Regions from separate parts of the Fictibacillus sp. b24 genome, predicted to be linked through region 3. Evidence: riboswitches for the same ligand, from Rfam matches in the RefSeq annotation. Region 3 holds a riboswitch; each other region holds the start of a gene.
What was found. A riboswitch is a leader RNA that binds a small molecule or an ion and turns the genes downstream of it on or off. The one in region 3 is predicted to bind lysine.

Region 1: linked by a shared signal. The riboswitch ahead of lysA (diaminopimelate decarboxylase) and the one ahead of QUF49_RS06555 (aspartate kinase) in region 3 are both predicted to bind lysine.
Region 2: linked by a shared signal. The riboswitch ahead of QUF49_RS04955 (Na+/H+ antiporter NhaC family protein) and the one ahead of QUF49_RS06555 (aspartate kinase) in region 3 are both predicted to bind lysine.

What each region holds. Positions count from the first base shown of each region.
Region 1 covers NZ_JAUCES010000005.1:1,663,468-1,670,531, reverse strand. The annotation lists gene QUF49_RS08625 (type III polyketide synthase) at 1-322, opposite strand, end outside; gene QUF49_RS08620 (hypothetical protein) at 510-641, opposite strand; gene QUF49_RS08615 (hypothetical protein) at 725-1,096, opposite strand; gene scpB (SMC-Scp complex subunit ScpB) at 1,111-1,704, opposite strand; gene QUF49_RS08605 (segregation/condensation protein A) at 1,711-2,454, opposite strand; gene QUF49_RS08600 (DUF309 domain-containing protein) at 2,589-3,101, shown strand; gene QUF49_RS08595 (peptidylprolyl isomerase) at 3,289-3,723, opposite strand; gene lysA (diaminopimelate decarboxylase) at 3,794-5,116, opposite strand; lysine riboswitch at 5,210-5,386, opposite strand; gene QUF49_RS08585 (spore germination protein) at 5,446-6,921, opposite strand; gene QUF49_RS08580 (stage V sporulation protein AE) at 6,902-7,064, opposite strand, start outside.
Region 2 covers NZ_JAUCES010000005.1:991,005-998,068, forward strand. The annotation lists gene QUF49_RS04940 (thymidylate synthase) at 1-755, shown strand, start outside; gene QUF49_RS04945 (dihydrofolate reductase) at 752-1,228, shown strand; gene yunB (sporulation protein YunB) at 1,300-2,142, shown strand; lysine riboswitch at 2,245-2,428, shown strand; gene QUF49_RS04955 (Na+/H+ antiporter NhaC family protein) at 2,572-4,161, shown strand; gene QUF49_RS04960 (sodium-dependent transporter) at 4,351-5,853, shown strand; gene QUF49_RS04965 (methionine/alanine import family NSS transporter small subunit) at 5,855-5,959, shown strand; gene QUF49_RS04970 (hypothetical protein) at 6,006-6,485, shown strand; gene QUF49_RS04975 (M23 family metallopeptidase) at 6,438-7,064, opposite strand, start outside.
Region 3 covers NZ_JAUCES010000005.1:1,291,227-1,298,290, forward strand. The annotation lists gene QUF49_RS06530 (electron transfer flavoprotein subunit alpha/FixB family protein) at 1-676, shown strand, start outside; gene QUF49_RS06535 (histidine phosphatase family protein) at 741-1,334, shown strand; gene trxA (thioredoxin) at 1,449-1,760, shown strand; gene QUF49_RS06545 (hypothetical protein) at 1,998-2,141, opposite strand; gene uvrC (excinuclease ABC subunit UvrC) at 2,403-4,190, shown strand; lysine riboswitch at 4,257-4,445, shown strand; gene QUF49_RS06555 (aspartate kinase) at 4,684-5,922, shown strand; gene QUF49_RS06560 (YslB family protein) at 5,962-6,408, opposite strand; gene QUF49_RS06565 (succinate dehydrogenase cytochrome b558 subunit) at 6,711-7,064, shown strand, end outside.

The DNA of each region.
Region 1 (7,064 bases), 370 kb from region 3:
ATATAAAAAAAATAGCGTCAATATTTTCATATGATACGTTGAGGTTCTGATCTGACATGCACTTTTCTATACATTCTGCTCCTAGATTGGTGGCAAAATCTATGTATAAATCATTTTTCTCTTGAAAACTTCTTTTTTTCTTAAACCAATCGATAGGCATCGCAAAGTAACGAGACTCGATTTCACCATTTTGAAAAACCTTTAATAATCGCTCAATGTCTGAGAAAGCATCCTGAAATAAGTTTCTTGCAAATTCCATCGTTTCATCTTGGGAAAGTTTGTGTGGGGGATTTATCGTTTCGACTGCTGCTATTCTTGGCAAGTGATCTCTCTCCTTCTGCTGCATTTCCTTTTTTAGTAATTTACCCTTAAACAGCCTTTTAAAACGGAGACTTTTTTTAGAAGGATGATTCCGCTAACCTATGTTCTTTAAGGTAGTTGAATTCAGTATTTGTAATACTTCAAACCACTTCAACAGCAACAGTCTTTTAGAAAGGCTGTTTTCATATTCATTGTTGCTTTTGAAAGTAGTTGGTTTCCGTTCCAGGTGCTCGCTTTCCGCGGGGCAGGCGGTGAGCCACATTCCTACGTTTCACTCTTAAGTGTCTCACCTGCCCGCCTGTCCCGCAGGAGTCTCGCACCTTCCACTCCATTCAACTGTTCAAGGATGACAATAAAAAAGAAGCAACAAAATAAAAAAACAGCCAAAAAAATAATGGCTGTCCTACTTAGCTATTTTCCTTAACGCGTTCAGATGAGGTCTTAATATTCCTTCGTTAGAATGAACAAAAAGATTCCTAAATTCATCATAGTCGTTTATATAAACTCGTTTCCGCTTTAAATATGCGTGATTGCTGCTCAACGCAACAAGTGAAGCAATCTCACGTATTTTGTAAGTATCCAAGTATTCTTTCCAGAAGTCATGCTGCGTTAATTCCTCTTGAAGTTTTTCTTCAAAATATCGCACATAAAGCAGGTGAAAAGTTTGTGTTTTTCCGTTCAATTCATAAGTAGCTTCTGAACGGTTGAAAAAATCCTCTGATGTATTCGGCTTTTCTTTTTCTAACTCAATACCCTCAATATGCTGAATCAACAATGCATAACTCCCCCTTACTGATCTTCAGTAGTTAGTGATTCCTGAAACTTTGAAAAGAACAAGTCTGCTTCCTGTTCAACACTTTCTTCCTTTATGTTCTCAGGCAGCGGTGGCAGCTCCTTAATGTTCTGCAGACCAAAATGCTCTAGAAATGCTTTGGTTGTTCCATAAAGGATCGCTCTACCGGTACCCTCAGCTCTTCCAACTTCTTTTACAAGTCCTTTTGCAGATAATGTCTGTAAAGGCTTTTCTGTTTTTACACCTCTTACTTCTTCAATCTCAGACCTCGTAATCGGCTGTTTATAAGCAATGATTGCAAGTGTTTCAAGAGCAGCCTGTGAAAGTGTTGAATGTCCTGGTGTTTCGACAAGCCTTTCATAATAGACAGCATGATCCGGCTTTGTTACAAATTGAAGAGATCCCGCATATTCCACAATAGACATCCCTCTGTCTGATGACGAATAACTCTCCTTCAATTCTTCAATGATGGGATCCAAATCTTTGCTATCAATCTCCAGTACTTGAGCGATCTGTTTTCTATCAATTCCTTCGTCTCCACTGACAAAAAGCAAACCCTCGACAACTGCTTTTATTTCATTTCGTTCCAAATCGTATTACTCCTCTAACATCGTTATATATATTTCACTAAAATGATCTTGCTGTTCACAATTGATGGTTTTCACCTTCATTAGTTCTAAAATCGCAAGAAACGTAACAACCACGTGCTCTTTTGTACTTTTATCAAACAGCTCTGTAAACTTTTTTCGTCCTCCTACTGAAACAAGTGAACTTTTTATTTGTTCCATCCTTGTTTCGATAGGAATCTCTTGACGTTCAATCGTCGTTTGTCTCGGAGCACGGGTAACCTTCTCTTGAAAGACTTTTTGCATCGCCTGCAGCATATCATAAAGGGTTACATTCGTGACTTGTTTGGCAGTTTCTTCTTTTTCAAACTGACTCAAATCAAGCGGCTGTCTCGTATAGACTAAACTTCTTGCGGATTCTCTTTCTTTTAGCTCATCTGCAGCATGTTTATACTTTCTATACTCTACTAGCCTTCTAACAAGCTCATCTCTCGGATCTTCTTCCATCTCAAGTTCCATCTGGTTTTCAAACAGTTCTTCCTCATGCTTTGGCAGCAGCATCTTACTCTTAATCGCTAGCAGTGTAGCTGCCATCACTAAAAATTCACTTGCCACATCCAGTTTTAGTTCTTTCATCGTATGTATATATTGAAGGTATTGCTCAGTGATAATGGCTACTGGAATATCATAAATATCCACTTCGTAGGTTTGTATTAAATGAAGCAATAAATCAAGCGGACCTTCAAATCCATCAAGCTTCACACTATATTGCATAACATTTCCCCAGTTTTATCAGCGTTTTTGTATTATAAAATTATATCATATTTTGTTCGTGTCGCGGTTTGTTTTTATTCACACGGTGCATGTGGTAAACTTAAAATCGAGCTTATTAAGGGGTGTGGACGACTGTGATTTACCCAAAACCATGGATTGAATACTTAATACATTTTCATAGAGAACAAGATTATTTTGAATGCCATGAGGTTCTTGAGGAACATTGGAAAGCAGAAGGAATGAAAGGTGATCTGTGGCCGGGACTCATCCAACTTGCTGTCGCACTCTATCATCAGCGGCGAGGTAACATGAACGGCGCAAAAAAAATGATTACGAGCGGTTTACGAAAACTTGAAAAAGAAGAATCAGCTATAAAGGAACTTGGGATACAAACACAGCCCTTGTTTGAACTGATTAGGGAGAGAAAACAAAAAATTGAGCAACAGAAACCCTTTGAGCCGATATCTCTGCCCCTGACAACGGAATTATTACAAAAATGCTTATTTGAAGCAAATGCAACAGATGAAGATTGGTACTCACAAGCCATGACTGATGACAGCATCGTTCATAAGCACTCTTTAAGAGATCGAACCTCTGTTATTGATGAACGAAATAAACAAAAACTGAAGAAAAACAGAATTTTATAAAGGTTGACTCACACTATTTGTTGATTTGAGCTTTCATTCAGCCAATTTCATAATTAATTTGACGAGTTCATTGATTATTTTGACGAGTTTAATGATTAATTTGACTAATTTTAATCATATATTGACGAGTCGACATAAATATAAAAAAGCTCCGGATTATTTCCGGAGCTTTCTTCATTTTAGAAAATTATTCTTCCCAAACTTTAACTTCTTTCATTACATCGCCTTGTTTAATGCGAAGTACTGTTTCCATGCCTTCGGTAACTTGTCCGAAAACTGTGTGAACACCGTTCAAGTGCGGCTGTGGCTCATGTACGATAAAGAATTGGCTTCCGCCTGTATCACGGCCAGCATGTGCCATTGATAGAGAACCAGCTACGTGCTTATGCGGGTTTCCTTCTGTTTCACAAGGGATTGAATAACCAGGGCCTCCAGCTCCAGTTCCCGTAGGGTCTCCACCTTGAGCTACGAAACCAGGGATAACACGGTGGAAAGTTACACCGTTATAAAACCCTTCGTTTGCAAGTTTTTCAAAGTTTTCTACTGTTCCAGGTGCTTCTTCTTGGAACAAATCAAAAAGTATTTTTTCGCCATTTTCAAATTCAATCGAACCTTTTTTCATAAAAAACAGGCCTCCTTCAACTTCATTACAACTACCATTGTACGGTTAAATGACTGCTCCGTAAACTAATTTACACAAAAACATTTGTTTTTAATGGGACATCATTCTTAATGAGGTCTTCATATGTTTCCCGTTTCACTACAAGTTGTTCCTCGCCGTTCTCAACAAACACAACGGCAGGTCGTTGAATGCGGTTATAATTGCTCGCCATGCTGTATCCATATGCTCCGGTACATGATACTGCTAAATAATCGTTATCCGTTACTTTCGGCAGCTCGATATCCCAGATCAGCATATCTCCGCTCTCACAGCATTTCCCTGCGATGGATACGGTTTGTGCAGGCTTTTCGTTCATTTTGTTTGCAACATAAGCTTCATATTTTGCCTGATAGAGTGCAGGGCGAATGTTATCGGTCATTCCGCCGTCAACAGAAACATAATGTCTAACACCTTCAATCTCTTTTTGCGATCCGATCGAATAGATCGTTGTTCCTGCGTCACCTACAAGCGACCGGCCCGGTTCAATCCACAACTCAGGTAAACCTCTTCCTTCAAAACGGTTCATCTGTTTGCTCACTTCTTCAATCATAGCCGTGACATACTGTTCTGGTGCAAGCGGTGTGTCTTCAGAAGTATATTGAATACCAAAACCTCCACCAAGGTTAACGACTTCTGGAAAATAGTTGAAGCTCTCTTCCCATTTCTTAAAGTGCCCAAATAACTTCTCGATCGCTAAAGTAAAACCATCTGTTTCAAAGATTTGAGAACCGATATGACAATGAACCCCTAATACTTGAAAACCTTCATAATCAAGAACTTCCTGCAGCGCCTTATCAGCTTGGCCGTTCCCTAAATCAAAACCAAATTTAGAATCCTCCTGGCCTGTAATGATGTAATCATGTGTATGTGCTTCAATGCCTGGAGTGAGCCGCAATAAAACATTCACTTTTTTATTGAGTTTGCTGCTTAACATTTTTAGTAATGAGATCTCAAAAAAGTTGTCAACTACAATACATCCTACTCCAGCATTAAGTGCAAACTCTAACTCTTCATAGCTTTTATTGTTTCCATGAAAATGAATTCGTTCTGCGGGAAACTCTGCTTGAAGGGCAGTGTAAAGCTCTCCGCCTGAAACTACATCGAGACTTAATCCTTCTTGTTCGATCAGCTGAAACATGGCGATGGAGGAGAACGCTTTAGAGGCGTACGCGACTTGGTAGCCCACACCTTTTTCTTCGAATGCTCTCTTAAAACCTCTTGCTCTATTCTTTATCAAAGATACATCGTACAGATAAAGTGGTGTTCCGTATTTTTTTGCAAGTTCAACCGTATCTGTACCACCTATCCATAAATGATGATTTTGTCCGATCTGTGCTGTACCGTGTAAATTCACAAAAAATCCCCTCTCGTTGTTGATAGAGAATTCAATCCCGACAAATACAAAAGACAGCCGCAACTAAGGCAGGCTGTCATAACCGTACCCTCATGTCGGAATAGCTCTCCACTACTGCTGTAGTGACAGTCCGTTGCTTCTTCAGCAGCGGCCCAGCATAAAAAGAGATGGAGCTCTTTTTACACTTCGGCAAATTGACCTTTCAACATATTTCATCGTCATCCACAAACTCCATATGCTACTCATTCGTTTTGCGCCTCTACCTCATATGAGGCATATATAATTAGTTATGAATTTAACACAATTTTCAACAATCAGCAAGGGACAGATTAATTAGTTGGCTGTTTTTTTGTGTTTTGCGGATGCACGATGCTCGGTCGCACTTTAGAGAGCGGAACGGCTATCCGAACGACAATCTGCAGAAACGCTTTCGGATTAAACGGTAAGAGCGGCCATAAGTATGGTGTGTTCAAGTTCTTAATGGTTGCCATGTATAAAATCATAATCGTAAACCCGATTATAAACCCCGGGACTTTAAAGAGCATCACCATTGCAATTAAGAAGAGCCGCAGCACTTTATTGGCGATACTGAGCTCGTAGCTTGGAGTTGAAAACGATCCGATCGCAGCAATTGCTACATACAAGATAACTTCTGGAACGAACAAGCCAACGTCAATCGCAATCTGGCCGATCAATACTGCTGCGATCAGACCCATAGCAGTCGAAAGGGCACTAGGTGTATGAATGGCGGCAAGCCTCAAGATATCAATCCCAATTTCCGCAAAGATGATCTGTAAAAATAATGGGATGTTGGTTGTTTTATTTGGTCCAATAAAATCAATAAAAGGCGGCAGCAGCTCTTTTTCCATTGAAAACAAGAGCCACATCGGAACTAAAAAGACAGAAGCGAGCATCCCAGTAAAACGTGTCCATCTTAAAAAAGCACCGATAAATGGAGTTTGCCTAAACTCTTCTGCATGCTGCACATGATGAAAGAGTGTCGTAGGGGTAATAATAACGCTCGGTGATGTATCCGTGATAATCAATACATGCCCTTCCATTAAATGCTGAGCTGCAACGTCAGGCCGCTCTGTATACCGGACTAAGGGAAACGGATTCCAGCCTTGTTTAACAATAAATTCTTCGATCGTTTTATCCGCCATCGGTATCCCGTCGATCTCTATAGAGCTGATTTCTTTTCTTATCAGATCAACGAGCCCTGGATCTGCAACGTCCTGTATATAAGAAAGACATACATCGGTTTTAGACCTTTCTCCAACTTGCATAATTTCGTGTCTTAAACGCTCATCTCGAATACGTCTTCTTGTAAGAGCAGTGTTGATGATAATGTTCTCCGTATATCCGTCGCGAGCACCTCTTACAACTTTCTCGATATCCGGTTCTTCAGGAGACCTACCCGGGTAGCTCCTTACGTCAACAACAAAGGCTTCTTCCTCACCGTCAACAAAGATAACGATTAATCCCGACAGCATCCTGTCTACGGCTTCATCTAATGATTTTGTTAGCTCCACTTGCTGGTGAGCCAAATGATTATGTACAAGGTCTTTTACTTTGCCTGGTGACCTATGACCATGATCCATATCCATAAGCTCACGATAGATCATAATGATGAACTCACTGTCACAAAGACCTGTACAATAATAAAGCTGCAGTTCTTTTTTTAGAACAAAAATCTTTCTGACCCCAACATCGAAACTTACGCCGATGCCAAGACGTTCTTTTAAGAACTTTTCTGTGTCATGAATATTCTTACTGATCGGAGTCTTATTTTTGGCGTTTCCCACTTGATTCGCTCCTTTCTAAAATGAGTTTAATGGCTTTAACTGTAATCGGAGCCCCTTTTTCCACAGCATCGAAGCCTGACATTTTACCAATGTCTCCGATTCCAACCACAAAGGGAAGATTTAGTTCATCGAGTATATACACG
Region 2 (7,064 bases), 300 kb from region 3:
ACGGTACGAAAAAAGAAGATCGGACAGCCACTGGCACGGTATCTGTATTTGGCCGTCAGATGAGATTTGATTTAGAGGAAGGTTTTCCGCTTGTTACAACAAAGAAACTTCATTTGAAATCCATCATTCATGAATTGCTTTGGTTCTTAAAAGGTGATACAAATATCGCTTATTTAAAAGAAAACGGTGTTCGGATTTGGGATGAGTGGGCAGATGAGGACGGAAATCTTGGTCCAGTTTACGGTCACCAGTGGCGTTCATGGGCTGCTCCAAACGGTGAGACCATCGACCAAATCTCAAACGTTATTGAAGACATTAAGAAGAATCCTGATTCAAGACGCTTGATTGTGTCTGCATGGAATCCTTCTGATGTACCGAATATGGCGCTCCCGCCTTGTCACTTGCTATTTCAGTTTTATGTAGCTGATGGCAAGCTATCTTGTCAGCTCTATCAGCGCTCAGCTGACAGCTTCCTAGGTGTGCCGTTTAATATCGCGTCTTATGCACTACTTACAATGATGGTAGCCCAAGTAACGGGTCTTAAGCCAGGCGAGTTCGTTCATACGGTTGGTGATGCACATATTTACTCCAACCATCTCGAACAAGTAGAACTGCAGTTGACTCGTGAGCCGAAGCCGCTTCCTAAAATGAAGTTGAACCCCAATGTGACGAACATTTTTGATTTTACTTACGATGACTTTGAACTGGTTGACTATGAAGCACATCCTCATATCAAAGGCGTGGTGAGCGTATGATTTCTTTTGTCGTTGCAATGGATGAGAATCGGGCCATTGGGAAAGACAATGATCTTCCGTGGTATCTGCCGAACGACCTTAAGCATTTTAAAAATGTAACGATGGGGAAACCAATCGTCATGGGTCGTAAAACGTACGAATCCATCGGCAAGCCTTTACCTGGCCGCGAAAATATAGTGGTAACGAGAGATGACAATTATCAAGCTGAAGGAACAACGATTGTACATTCTGTAGACGATGTATTGAAGAAAGATGCCGAAGAATTGTGTGTAATCGGTGGAACGGAGATTTTTAAATTGTTTATGCCTGTAGCTGATCGCCTATATGTGACTGAAATTCACCATACCTTTGATGCGGATACTTACTTTCCAGAAATCAATCGAGATGAGTGGCGTGAAGTCTCACGTAAGCCAGGAATTCTTGATGAAAAAAACAAATATGCACATGACTTCGTTGTGTTCGAAAAAAATTAAACCATAAAGTTTGAATGAGCCCCCCTCTTGTCTGCATACATATGTATATGTAGATAAAGGGGGGTTACCTTTTGCTTAAACGTCGAAAAATGAAACTCCGAAAAGGGCCGCTTCCATTCCGGTTTGTACTGCTGATCTCATTTATTCTTTTTACTTTTATAACCATACAAGGACTTTGGCTTGTGAACAGAGGCATTGAACCTACGCTTATGCTCATCGCTCAAAAGAAGACGGAAGAAATAGCAGCACTAGCGATAAGTGAAGCAATTGATAATGAAATATTAGGTCCTTCAGAGATGGATGATATTATTGAATATAAGACCGATACGGAAGGAAATGTCGTGTTTGCAGGCATTAATCAGAGCGTAGTTAACAGGGTTGCCAATCAATCACAGAAAGTGGTTCAAAAATACCTCAAGGAAATTGAAGAAGGTAAAGCACATGAAGTAATAAGCAACGAAGAATTAGGGATAACAGCATATAAAAATGAACCAGGTGTCATTATGGAAATTCCGCTAGGGCAAGCAACGAGAAACTCCTTACTTGCAAACTTAGGTCCTAAAATTCCAATAAAATTCATGCTCATTGGTGAAGCAAACACGGATATTGAAGAAAAAATCGAGAATTCCGGTATCAATAATACATGGATTAATATTGATATTGTGGTAACTGTCAAAACGAGGATTGTTATTCCTTTTGCAACGGAAACAACGGTAGTAAAAAGACCGATTAAGATTACGGCTCAATTCATAAAAGGAGAGGTACCTGTTTACTACAACCAGTCCGGAGATCCGATTCAGCCTACTGTTCCGATCACTCCTGATTTAAAGGAAAAGCCTAAAGACGATAATGAGCTGGATATCCCGGAGGAGAGCTCGTCAGAAGAATCGGGTGATGAGGAAGCGGCAGAGTAGGATATTCCTGAATTTAACAGTATTCATTTGGGTTGACCATTTATACAACTTTGTTATAATGAGAATTGAATTTAAAATTTTATATGTCTTTAAGCCTATCACCGATGGGGTAGAGGAGCGGATTTTATAAGTACTTTTTCAGAGAGTGACGTCTGTGAAGAAAAAGAAAAGGAACTTCCGCCGAAGCAAAATGTAAACCGTCTGTTCACTTTTGCTGGGTTTACACTGAAAAAGTGTAAAACTGTCACTGCTTGGGAATTAAAAGCAGTGGAGGACTACTGATCGATGAGGAAAACCATAAATTACTTAAGTGATTGATAGCGGGTTATTTCCTTGTCTATTAATCGCTTTTTATTTTGTCTTTTTTTCCTCAACGTCCTGTAAACACTCCTCAAAAATCGATGGCTAATGAAAAGAAGGAGGAACATCATGGAATTTGAGAATTCGATTTATTCATTAATACCGCCCGTTTTGGCCATTTTAATGGTTGTTTTAACACGAAGAGTATTGATCTCTTTAGGGGCTGGAATTGTAGCGGGAGCACTATTGCTTCACGATTTTAATATTGGTGCTACATTAAAGGAAATTGGAACGATTGTAAAAGGGCATTTCGTGTCTGACGGAGCATTAAATGAATGGAATGTATATATCCTGCTGTTTCTATTGATCTTAGGAATGATGACGAGCATTATCTCTTTAGCTGGGGGAAGCCGAGCTTTTGGTGAATGGGCAATTTCCAGAGTGAAAACAAGAAGAGGTGCACAGCTTTTAACGGTTGTTTTTGGACTAGTTATTTTTATTGATGATTACTTTAATTCACTTGCTGTAGGAAATGTAAGCAGACCGATTACAGATCGCCACCGTATTTCAAGGGCGAAACTCGCTTATTATTTAGATTCTACTGCTGCTCCTGTATGTGTAATCTCGCCAGTGTCTAGTTGGGGAGCTTACATTATCGGGATTATCGGTACGATTTTTGCTACACATGAGATCACAAACATGTCTGCGTTCAGTGCTTTTATACAAATGATCCCTATGAATTTTTATGCAGTTTTTGCACTTATTCTTGTGTTTGCGGTTGCTTATTTTCAACTTGATTTTGGACCGATGAGAAAACATGAAGAACATGCTTTTGCAACAGGTGAAGTTATTGATCCTGAGAAAAAAGCAGCTATTGGTGAAGGAATCAAACTTGAAGAAAGCGATAAAGGAAAAGTTGGAGATCTTGTTTGGCCGATCGTTCTTTTAATTGTTTCAACAGTTGGATTTATGATCTACACGGGTATTCAAAATGTTAAAGGCCTTGAAGAACCAACGGCTGTCACTCTTTTATCTATCTTTGAAAATACAGATGTACCTAAATCATTATTATATGGTGGTTTAATTGGATTGGCGGCAGCGATTCTGTTCTTTCTGCCTAAAAAAATGGGAGCTGCTTCACTAGGAAAAGGACTTGGACGCGGTGTTCAATCCATGATTGGTGCTGTAACGATCTTACTTTTTGCTTGGACGATTATCTCCATTATAGATAGCTTAGGAACAGGTAAGTACCTCGCTGGACTGGTTGATCAGCATATGAACTTAGCTTATCTTCCATTCGTTCTTTTTGTCCTGTCAGGTCTAATGGCTTTTGCGACAGGTACTTCTTGGGGAACGTTCGGTGTGATGCTTCCGATCGCAGCAGAAATTTCAGCATCAACTAACATTGAACTGATGCTGCCAGTACTTGCCGCTGTGCTTGCTGGATCTGTTTTTGGAGACCATTGTTCACCAATATCAGATACAACGATCCTTTCATCAACAGGAGCGGGAAGTCATCATATTGATCATGTCATGACACAGCTACCTTACAGTTTAATCGCTGCTGGAGTATCTGCAGTGGGTTATCTTGCACTCGGATTAACTGAAAGTGTTTGGATAGGACTATTGGTGTCAACGGGAGTATTTGCTATCGCTTTGTTATTTATAAAAAAATTCTCTAGTAAAAATAGCATTGCTGACAATTCTATAAAAGCATAATTTTGAAAGTGTCTGGTAGTAAACCAGGCACTTTTTCTTATATTTATACGACTTCTTTCCCCTAATTCCGACAAAATAACTAAAAACGTTTTGACAGATTTCAACGTTATGTAATATACTGAACGCAGAATAATCAGAAAAAAGTAATAATTTTAAACTTTTAGATTTTGTAAAAAGGGGGACACAACAATGGAAAACAGGCAACAATGGGGAAGCCGCTATGGATTTATTTTAGCAGCGGTTGGTTCCGCTATCGGTCTCGGCAATATCTGGAGATTTCCGGCAGTTGCTTATGAAAACGGTGGAGGAGCATTTTTTATCCCGTATCTTGTAGCACTCTTAACGGCAGGGATTCCCTTACTCATCCTAGAATTCACATTAGGACATAAGTACCGGGGTTCAGCTCCACTTTCTTACTTCCGTCTTCACAAGAATGCAGAATGGCTAGGATGGTGGCAAGTTTTTGTAGCGTTTGTTATTTCCACTTACTATGCTGTAATCATCGCATGGGCGGTAAAGTACTCAATTTACTCGCTAAACCTTACTTGGGGAGATAAGCCTTCCGATTTCTTTTATGGAGAGGTACTTCAATTAAGCAAAACGCCTGGTGACATCGGTGGTATCGTACCCGGCATTTTAATTGCACTTTTACTCGTATGGGTTGTAACGTTACTAGTTCTTTATAAAGGTGTATCTAAAGGAATCGAACGCTTTAATAAAATTTTTATCCCAGCTTTAGTTATTATGTTTTTATTAATTGTTATTCGTGCAATTACGCTTGATGGTGCTGCTCAAGGTTTGAATACATTCTTTACACCTGATTGGAGTGCTATAAACAACGGTAAGGTATGGGTAGCGGCTTATGGTCAAATTTTCTTCTCGTTATCTATTGCGTTTGCGATCATGGTAACGTACTCAAGTTATCTGCCAAAGAAATCAGATATCAACAACAATGCTTTTATTACAGGTTTTGCAAACTCAGGTTTTGAACTTCTTGCTGGAATCGGAGTTTTTGCTGCACTAGGGTTCATGGCTATGCAACAAGGTCTGCCCGTACAGGAAGTTGTAAAAGGCGGAATCGGACTAGCATTCGAAGTATTCCCGGCTATCATTAATGAGTTCCCTGGTGGGAATGCATTTTTCGGAACAATGTTCTTCTTAACACTTGTTTTTGCTGGTATGACGTCGTTGATCTCAATCGTAGAAACGTATGTGGCAGCATTACAAGACAAGTTTGGAATCTCTAGAACAAAAGCAGTATTAATGGGTGGAGGAGTAGCTTCAGTTATCTCATTGCTTTTCGCTACAAAAGGCGGACTGTACATGCTCGATATCGTGGATTACTTCATCAACAACTTCGGTATCACATTAGCTGGTCTTGCAGAGGTAGTTCTAATTGCTTGGTTCGTTAAGCAATTAGGCGGACTTCAAAATCACGCAAATGCGATCTCCGACTTAAGAACAGGATTATGGTGGAAAGTTTGTCTTGGCGTCATCACTCCAATCCTTCTTGGCTACATGATGTTTGATAACATTAAGCAAAATATTGCAGAGAATTACGGTGGATACCCTACAGAACTTGTTGTCACTTATGGGGTTGTCGTTGCAGTAGGCGTCATCGTACTCGGTATTGCATTAGGTCTTGTTAAATGGAAATCTGATGTAGTTGAAGAGAAAAAGGAGGTCAGCTGATATGACTAGTAGTGCAATTGCAATGATGGTAATCGGCATGGTCATCCTGTGGGGCGGACTCTTAGCAAGTATTGCAAACGTAGTTCGTGTTTCTAGAAAGAAATAATAAGGGAAGCTGGTTCTTCAGTTGAAGAACCAGCTTTTTTTATGCTGTGGCGCTCGTAAATCAGAGCAGAGCTCGAGATTTACGAGCGATTCCAAAGATTTACGAGCGATTCCAAAGATTTACGAGCGATTCCAAAGATTTACGAGCGATTCCAAAGATTTACGAGCGATTCCAAAGATTTACGAGCGATTCCAAAGATTTACGAGCGATTCCAAAGATTTACGAGCGATTCCAAAGATTTACGAGCGATTCCAAAGATTTACGAGCGATTCCAAAGATTTACGAGCGATTCCAAAGATTTACGAGCGATTCCAAAGATTTACGAGCGATTCCAAAGATTTACGAGCGATTCCGAAGATTTACGCTCGTTCACGGAGGTTTATGCTCGCTCCCAAAGATTAAGCTCAACAACTATCCTCCGCGTTTCATCCAAACGAAAAAAGAAGCCCTAAAGCTTCTTTTTTCATCATCACTATATTTATCTTCTTCTGCTGCTGATTCGTTCCTGACGTTCCCAAGCTTTTAAATAAGGATACGGATCGAATGCCCACTCGGTATATCCGTTATCGCGGTACATCCCAAAATGCAGATGAGGCGGGAATTTACCTGACGTTCCAGGAGGCCCATACCCAGTACTTCCTACATATCCGAGCACCATGCCAGGTTCAACGATTGTTCCTTTTTCAATGCTCTTGTTGAAGCTGCCTAAATGGGCGTAATAGTGATACACATTGTTGATATCTCGGACCCCAATTCTCCAGCCGCCAAAACGGTTCCAGCCTTTTACTTCTACGATTCCGTAAGAAACGGCTTTAACTGGCACGCCGTAATCTGCAAAAATATCTGTTCCTTCATGAATACGCAATCCGCCAAAGCCGCGGCGGTCACCCCATGTACTTCGATAGCTGTAGTTCGATCGTAAAGGCACGATAAAGCTGTGTTTATCTAAGGAAACTGTACCGTATGTCTCATAGATCTTTGCGTTTTCCATAATAATATCAACGGCTTTATCTCGTTGATAATAGCTCCATAATCCAATTCTGAAATTCTCCGTATCATGACCGTGTTTTTGAATGATATCAGCAAAAGTAAATAAAATATCTTC
Region 3 (7,064 bases):
AGGTAAAGACTTGTCACCAAGACTTGCAGCACGTTTAGAATCAGGACTGATCTCAGATGTAACAGGTCTTGAACAAGCTGGTGAGAACACTGTATTTACTCGTCCTGTATATTCGGGGAAAGCATTTGAAAAGAAATTAATTTCCGATGGACTAGTATTCGTGACGATTCGTCCAAATAACATCACCCCTCTAGAAAAGGATGAGTCTAAAACAGGTGATGTTAAGTCAGTTTCTGTTGAAATCAAGGACATAAGAACAATTGTAAAAGAAGTTGTTCGTAAAGCATCGACAGGGGTTGACCTTTCTGAAGCTAAAATAATCGTTGCGGGAGGCCGCGGTGTGAAATCTGAAGATGGATTCAAACCTCTTCAAGAGCTTGCGGATGTACTTGGAGCAGCTGTTGGTGCTTCTCGTGGAGCTTGTGATGCTGATTATTGTGATTATTCACTTCAAATTGGCCAAACAGGTAAAGTAGTTACTCCTGATCTGTATATTGCTTGTGGAATCTCAGGAGCTATTCAGCATTTAGCTGGTATGTCCAACTCAAAAGTTATTGTAGCAATCAATAAAGATCCAGAGGCAAGCATCTTCTCTGTTGCTGATTATGGAATCGTAGGAGATCTGTTTGAAGTAGTACCTTTATTAACAGAAGAGTTTAAGAAAGTGTTAGTATAGAAGAAAAACGTTTAAAACGTCCATACATTGGACGTTTTTTTTAAGCGAATATGGAGGGTGTTAAATGACTACAATCGCTTTTATTCGTCACGGTGAAACAGATTGGAACACAGAGAGAAGGGCGCAGGGCTGCAAGGATATACCTCTAAATGATAAAGGAATATATCAGGCTGCGAGGCTATCAGAAAGATTGATTGATGAAAAATGGGATGTCATATATGCCAGTCCCCTTAAAAGAGCGTTTAAGACTGCTGAAGCTTTAAGTGGTGTGACGGGTTTACCTGTAATAGCCGATGAAAGACTTCGTGAAATCTCGTTCGGTGAGACAGAAGGGACAACGGAAGCTGAACGGGTTGAACGCTGGGGAGAGGATTGGATGAATCTTGATCTCGGCAGAGAAACGAATGAAGAGGCTGATTTTCGCTGGAGAGCAGTGTTAAAAGAAATTACTGTAAACCACAAAAATCAAAAAGTGATTATTGTGACACATGGTGCACTCCTTGTAAGAATATTTAAGGATCTTCTTCAAGACAAGACGGATCAATGGTATGGACTGAACAACACTTCATTTTCTGTTTTCCAACTAACACCGCAAGATCGCTGGAAATGCGAATTGTTTAACTGCCAAAAGCACCTTGAGGAGACAGCAACTATTTAACGTTTGTCGAAATGAAAACTTGGGTACCATAAGGTTGAGCAAACTATTAGCAACTGTGTAATTTGTAAGATATACTTTGTTTACACTTTGTTATTTAAAAGGAGGGCCAAATAAATGGCTATTGTTAATGCGTCAGATCAAACATTTAATACAGAAACGAATGAAGGTTTAGTACTTGCTGACTTTTGGGCACCATGGTGCGGACCTTGTAAAATGATTGCTCCAGTACTTGAAGAAGTAGATCAAGAAATGGAAGAAGTAAAAGTAGTAAAGCTGGACGTTGATGAAAATCAAGAAACAGCGGGTAAATATGGCGTAATGAGCATTCCTACTTTACTAGTATTCAAAGATGGTCAAGTGGTTGACCAAGTTGTAGGTTTCCAGCCTAAAGAAGCTTTAGTAGAGCTTTTAAACAAACATAAGTAAGCGATCCTCAAAAAAGCCCGAACTTCGGGCTTTTTTTTGTGGGATAGATTTCAAGTTTTTTTAAATGCGATTCAATGTAGTTTAAAAGTAGTTGATTTACGCTCCAGGCAGCTCGCTTTCCACGGGGCGTGCGGTGAGCCTCCTGCCGCTTTGCGCCATTAGGAGTCTCCACCTGTCTAGCTACAGCGGCTAGCCCCTCGAGGTCAAAAGTTAAATGGACCACAAGGCAAAGTGTGCCTAGCTAGCCCATTCACCTTTTGCTGGTCGGGGCTGAACGAGCCACTTCCGCTTTTCGGACTGACCGCTCGTCCCGTAGGAGTCTCGCCACCTTGCGCTCCAATCAACTTGCAAATGAAGAGAGAATTCAATCAAAAGTAACATTTCTTTTGAAAAGAACCATTATGAGTTGCAGCTAGGCAGGAGAAGCATAACTGATGAGTTCAGGTGATCAACCGCATACAATCAAGCATTAAAGAAAGGAAATCAACTAATATTTCTAAAAGAAAAACCATCCCTTTTGTACTATTTTCTAGGAAATATTGTCGATAAATGAATGTATATGGTAATTTAATCACGAGAGTATAATGATTTACCTCATACATGATATGATTAAAGAAAAGACTGCAATGAAGTTAAAGGGGGATGACATTGACCTCTATATCGGTAAAACAAAAATTAATGCTGCTTCCTGATCAGCCTGGATGCTACCTCATGAAAAATGAGTTCGGTAAAGTAATCTACGTAGGTAAAGCAAAGGTTTTAAAAAATCGAGTGAAATCTTACTTTTCAGGAACACATGATGGCAAAACACAAAGACTCGTCAGTGAGATCAGAGACTTTGAATATATTGTCACCTCTACTGAGATGGAAGCATTAGTTCTCGAGATGAACCTAATAAAAAAGCATGATCCTCGGTATAATGTCATGCTGAAAGATGATAAAAGCTATCCATATTTAAAAATTACTTCTGAAAAACAGCCAAGACTATTATACACAAGGAAAATAAAAAAAGATGGCGGCAAATATTTTGGACCGTTTGTAAATGCATATGCGGCCCAAGAAACGAAAAAACTGTTAGACCGTATTTTTCCACTAAGAAAATGCGACACGATGCCTAAACGAGTGTGTTTGTACTATCACATTGGTCAATGTTTAGGGCCGTGTGTTTACGATATTACAGAACAAGAAAACAAGAAGATGGTAGAAGGCATTGTGAAGTTTCTCAATGGCGGATATCAAGATGTGAAAAGCCAGTTATCTGAAAAGATGCTTGAAGCGTCTGAAGCCCTAAATTTTGAAAGAGCAAAAGAACTTCGCGATCAGATTCAGCACATAGAAGCTGTAATGGAAAAGCAGAAGATGATGACAGCAGATCTAGTGGATCGGGATGTCTTTGGCTATCACTTTGATAAAGGCTGGATGTGTGTTCAAGTCTTTTTTATCCGTCAAGGTAAAGTGATCGCTAGAGATATTTCAGTTTTTCCTTTTTACGGAGAGGCTCACGAGGATCTACTTACATTTATTGGTCAGTTTTATCTGCAAAAAAATCATCTGCTGCCTAAAGAGATTCTGCTTCCGCAAGAAGTTGACGCTGAACTCGTTTCAGAGCTTCTTCAAGTAAAAGTTCTTCAGCCAAAAAAAGGCCAGAAGAAAGAGCTAGTTGAATTAGCGACTAAAAATGCGACCCTTGCTCTTAACGAAAAATTTGCTTTGATTGAACAGGATGAAGCTAGAACAATAAAAGCAGTAGAGAACCTGGGTGAGAGAATGGGTGTAGCTCCACCATATCGAATAGAAGCGTTTGATAACTCCAATATTCATGGAACAGATCCTGTTTCGGCGATGGTGGTTTTTGTAGATGGAAAACCATATAAGAAAGATTATAGAAAATATAAGATCAAATCGGTGGAAGGTCCTGATGATTATGCTTCCATGAAAGAAGTCGTCAGAAGAAGATACACAAGAGTATTAAGGGAAGAAGGGGAATTTCCAAGTTTGATTCTTATTGATGGAGGTAAAGGTCAGATTTCAGCCGCTCAGGATGTTTTAGAAAATGAGCTCAATCTTTTTATACCTGTTGCAGGACTGTCGAAGGATGACAAACATAGAACGTCACAACTATGGATAGGTGACCCTCCAGAAATGATCCACTTGCCGCGAAACAGCCAGGAATTTTATCTTTTGCAGCGTATTCAGGATGAAGTGCATCGATTTGCAATCTCGTTTCATCGTAAAGTACGTTCTAAAAGTATGTTTGAGTCCACATTAGATAATATAGCGGGGATTGGGGATAAAAGAAAGAAGATGCTTCTTCGCCATTTTGGTTCGTTGAAAAAACTAAAGGAAGCGTCTGTCGAAGAGATACAAGAAGCTGGAGTGCCTAAACCTGTTGCTGAACTCATTACAAAAGCCTTTTTATCAAATGAGTAGTTGCAGTTAAAGAATAACTTTGTTAAAATGAATCCAACTTTATAAATAATGCCATGCTTCGAATGAAGTGATGGTAGAGGAGCAGGAACCAATAGTAGACCATCTGAAGAGAAGAAGCTCTTAAGATGATGGAGGAAAGGGGATTCTTGCCGAAGTGTAAAAGGACTTCTAGCCTTTTATGCTGGACCTGTATTGAATAAATACAGAGCTGTCACACAAGTCCCCCCAGGATTTGTGTGGAGGACTATCTCACTAGGGGAAACAAACTTGGCTTGCTGCGGATAATAGCAACAATAAGGTTTTTTCCTTATTGTTGCTTTTTTTGTTTTTACTTTCAGAATAATATAACTTTTCCCGCATGATCGATTATCTGCTGGTGAAAGTTATTGTTGAGAGTATTAGTGCAACTAAGTAGACGTGAATAGATTGAACGTCAACAAAGTTTTCTATTAAAAGAGATAGATTATTACAACAAGAAGGGAATTAGAGAATCATGGGGAGAATCGTACAAAAATTTGGCGGTACAAGTGTTGGTTCAGTTGAGCGGATACAAAATGTTGCAAAACGGATCATCCATGAAGTTGATGGCGGGAATGAAGTCGTTGTTGTCGTATCTGCAATGGGTAAAACAACAGATGAGCTTGTAAGACTGGCTGGAGAAATCAATCGTAATCCTTCCAAGCGTGAAATGGATATGCTTCTTACTACAGGAGAACAAGTTACGATTGCACTATTAACGATGGCTCTTCATCATGAAGGATACAAAGCTCAATCCTTAACAGGCTGGCAAGCTGGGATTCAAACAGAAAATGCTTTTTCGAATGCTAGGATACTAGACATAGATTCCGAAAGAATAAACGGTTTGCTAAAGGAAGGAAACATTGTTGTTGTAGCTGGTTTCCAAGGGCTGATCTCTGAGACAAAAGATATAGCTACTCTTGGAAGAGGCGGATCGGACACTACAGCCGTTGCATTAGCAGCAGCATTGAAAGCTGACCGATGTGATATCTATACAGATGTTACTGGCGTTTATACGACCGATCCTCGAGTAGTAAAATCAGCAAGAAAAATACCTTCTATCTCTTATGATGAGATGCTGGAAATGGCGAACCTTGGAGCAGGAGTTCTGCACCCTAGAGCAGTAGAGTTCGCGAAAAACTATTCCATTTCGTTAGAAGTTAGATCGAGTATGAGTGAAGAACGCGGAACGTTAGTAGAGGAGGAAGCATCAATGGAACAAAACTTAATGGTAAGAGGTTTGGCATTTGAAGGGAATATAACGAAAATCACAGTTTCAGCGATTCCTAATGAGATCCATGCATTAGCGGAACTGTTTACAATACTTGCTTCAAACGGAATTAATGTAGATATTATCATTCAAAATGTATTAAATGAAGAAAAAACAAATATTTCATTTTCGATAGAATCGAGCTCTTTATCAGAAACACAGGAAGTACTTGCTGCTCATCAAGAACAATTAGGATTTGAATCCATTAGTTATGAAGGGGAGCTTGCTAAAGTTTCTATTGTAGGATCAGGAATGATTTCTAATCCTGGTGTAGCTGCTAAAATGTTTAAAGCTTTGTCAGATAAAGATATTATGATTAAGATGGTAAGCACATCAGAAATTAAGGTTTCAACCGTTGTTAAACAACAAGATATGATTAAGTCTATTGAAACGCTGCATGATATATTTGAATTGGATGCACGTGTTCCAGTACAGAACACGTAATGAAAACATTTAAAAAGCCGGCTTATGCCGGCTTTTGTGTTATTCGATCGTATCTTTTTTATCCCATTGAACGGTGATGGAAACTTTGTTCCGTTTAACAGATTCTAATGCTTCGGTCGTACATTTTTTTTGCAGCTGGACTTGTTCTGCCAGAAAACCTGCTTCTAAGCTAAACGTTTGGTGATTGAAATTCTCGATTCGCTGCTCAATGAGAACAGAGTGTAAGGAGAACAGCATCTCTGTTTTTGATGCTTCAATCATTTCAAGATTACCCCAGCCTGCTTCAATAAAAAATGCATGTACTTCTTCCATCGTATGTAAAGGATATTTTCTGGCTAAGTGTCTTCCTGCCCAATATAGAATATTTCGTTCTTGTTTACCGAGAAGTTCAGGCAACAAATCGCTTCGAAGGATCTCATACCCAAAAGCTGAAACAGAAAGCTGTTCTACAGGGGTGTTATCATCCTTTGTTTTTTGTTTAAACATTCTGCATCCCTTCTTTCTATTTTCATTATAACGGGAATGCTGTTTAAACTCTAGAGCAACTATCGGTATTTGTCGAAAATCTTAGCAGGAAAAAACGTTGATTTATCAATAAAATTTACGCATTAAGTTGTTAGCGTTTTCTTGACGGTGTCAAACGATGGGAGTAAAATGGACATGTTGCTAGTTAATTAAACTAATTGTTTAACACTCATCCTCTAAAAGAGGAAACTTAAAACGCTTACATGTGGAGAGGAACAAAGATTAGCAGCCAGAGAGAGGCTAAATTTGAAGGGGGCAAGAAAATGGCTGGCAGTAGAGATTTTATTAACAGAAGAATTCATTCATTATTAGGAGTAATTCCGATCGGGCTTTTTCTCGTTCAGCATTTAGTTGTAAACCATTTTGCAACAAGGGATGCTGAAGCATTTAACAAAGCGGCGCACTTTATGGAAAGTTTACCGTTTCGTATTTTCCTAGAAACGTTTGTTATCTATTTACCACTTTTGTTTCATGCAGTGTTTGGACTTTACATTACGTTCCAAGCAAAAAATAACGTTACCCGTTATGGCTATTTCCGAAATGCGATGTTCCTTGTTCAGCGTGTAACAGGTGTGATCACATTGATTTTTATCGCTTGGCACGTTTGGGAAACACGC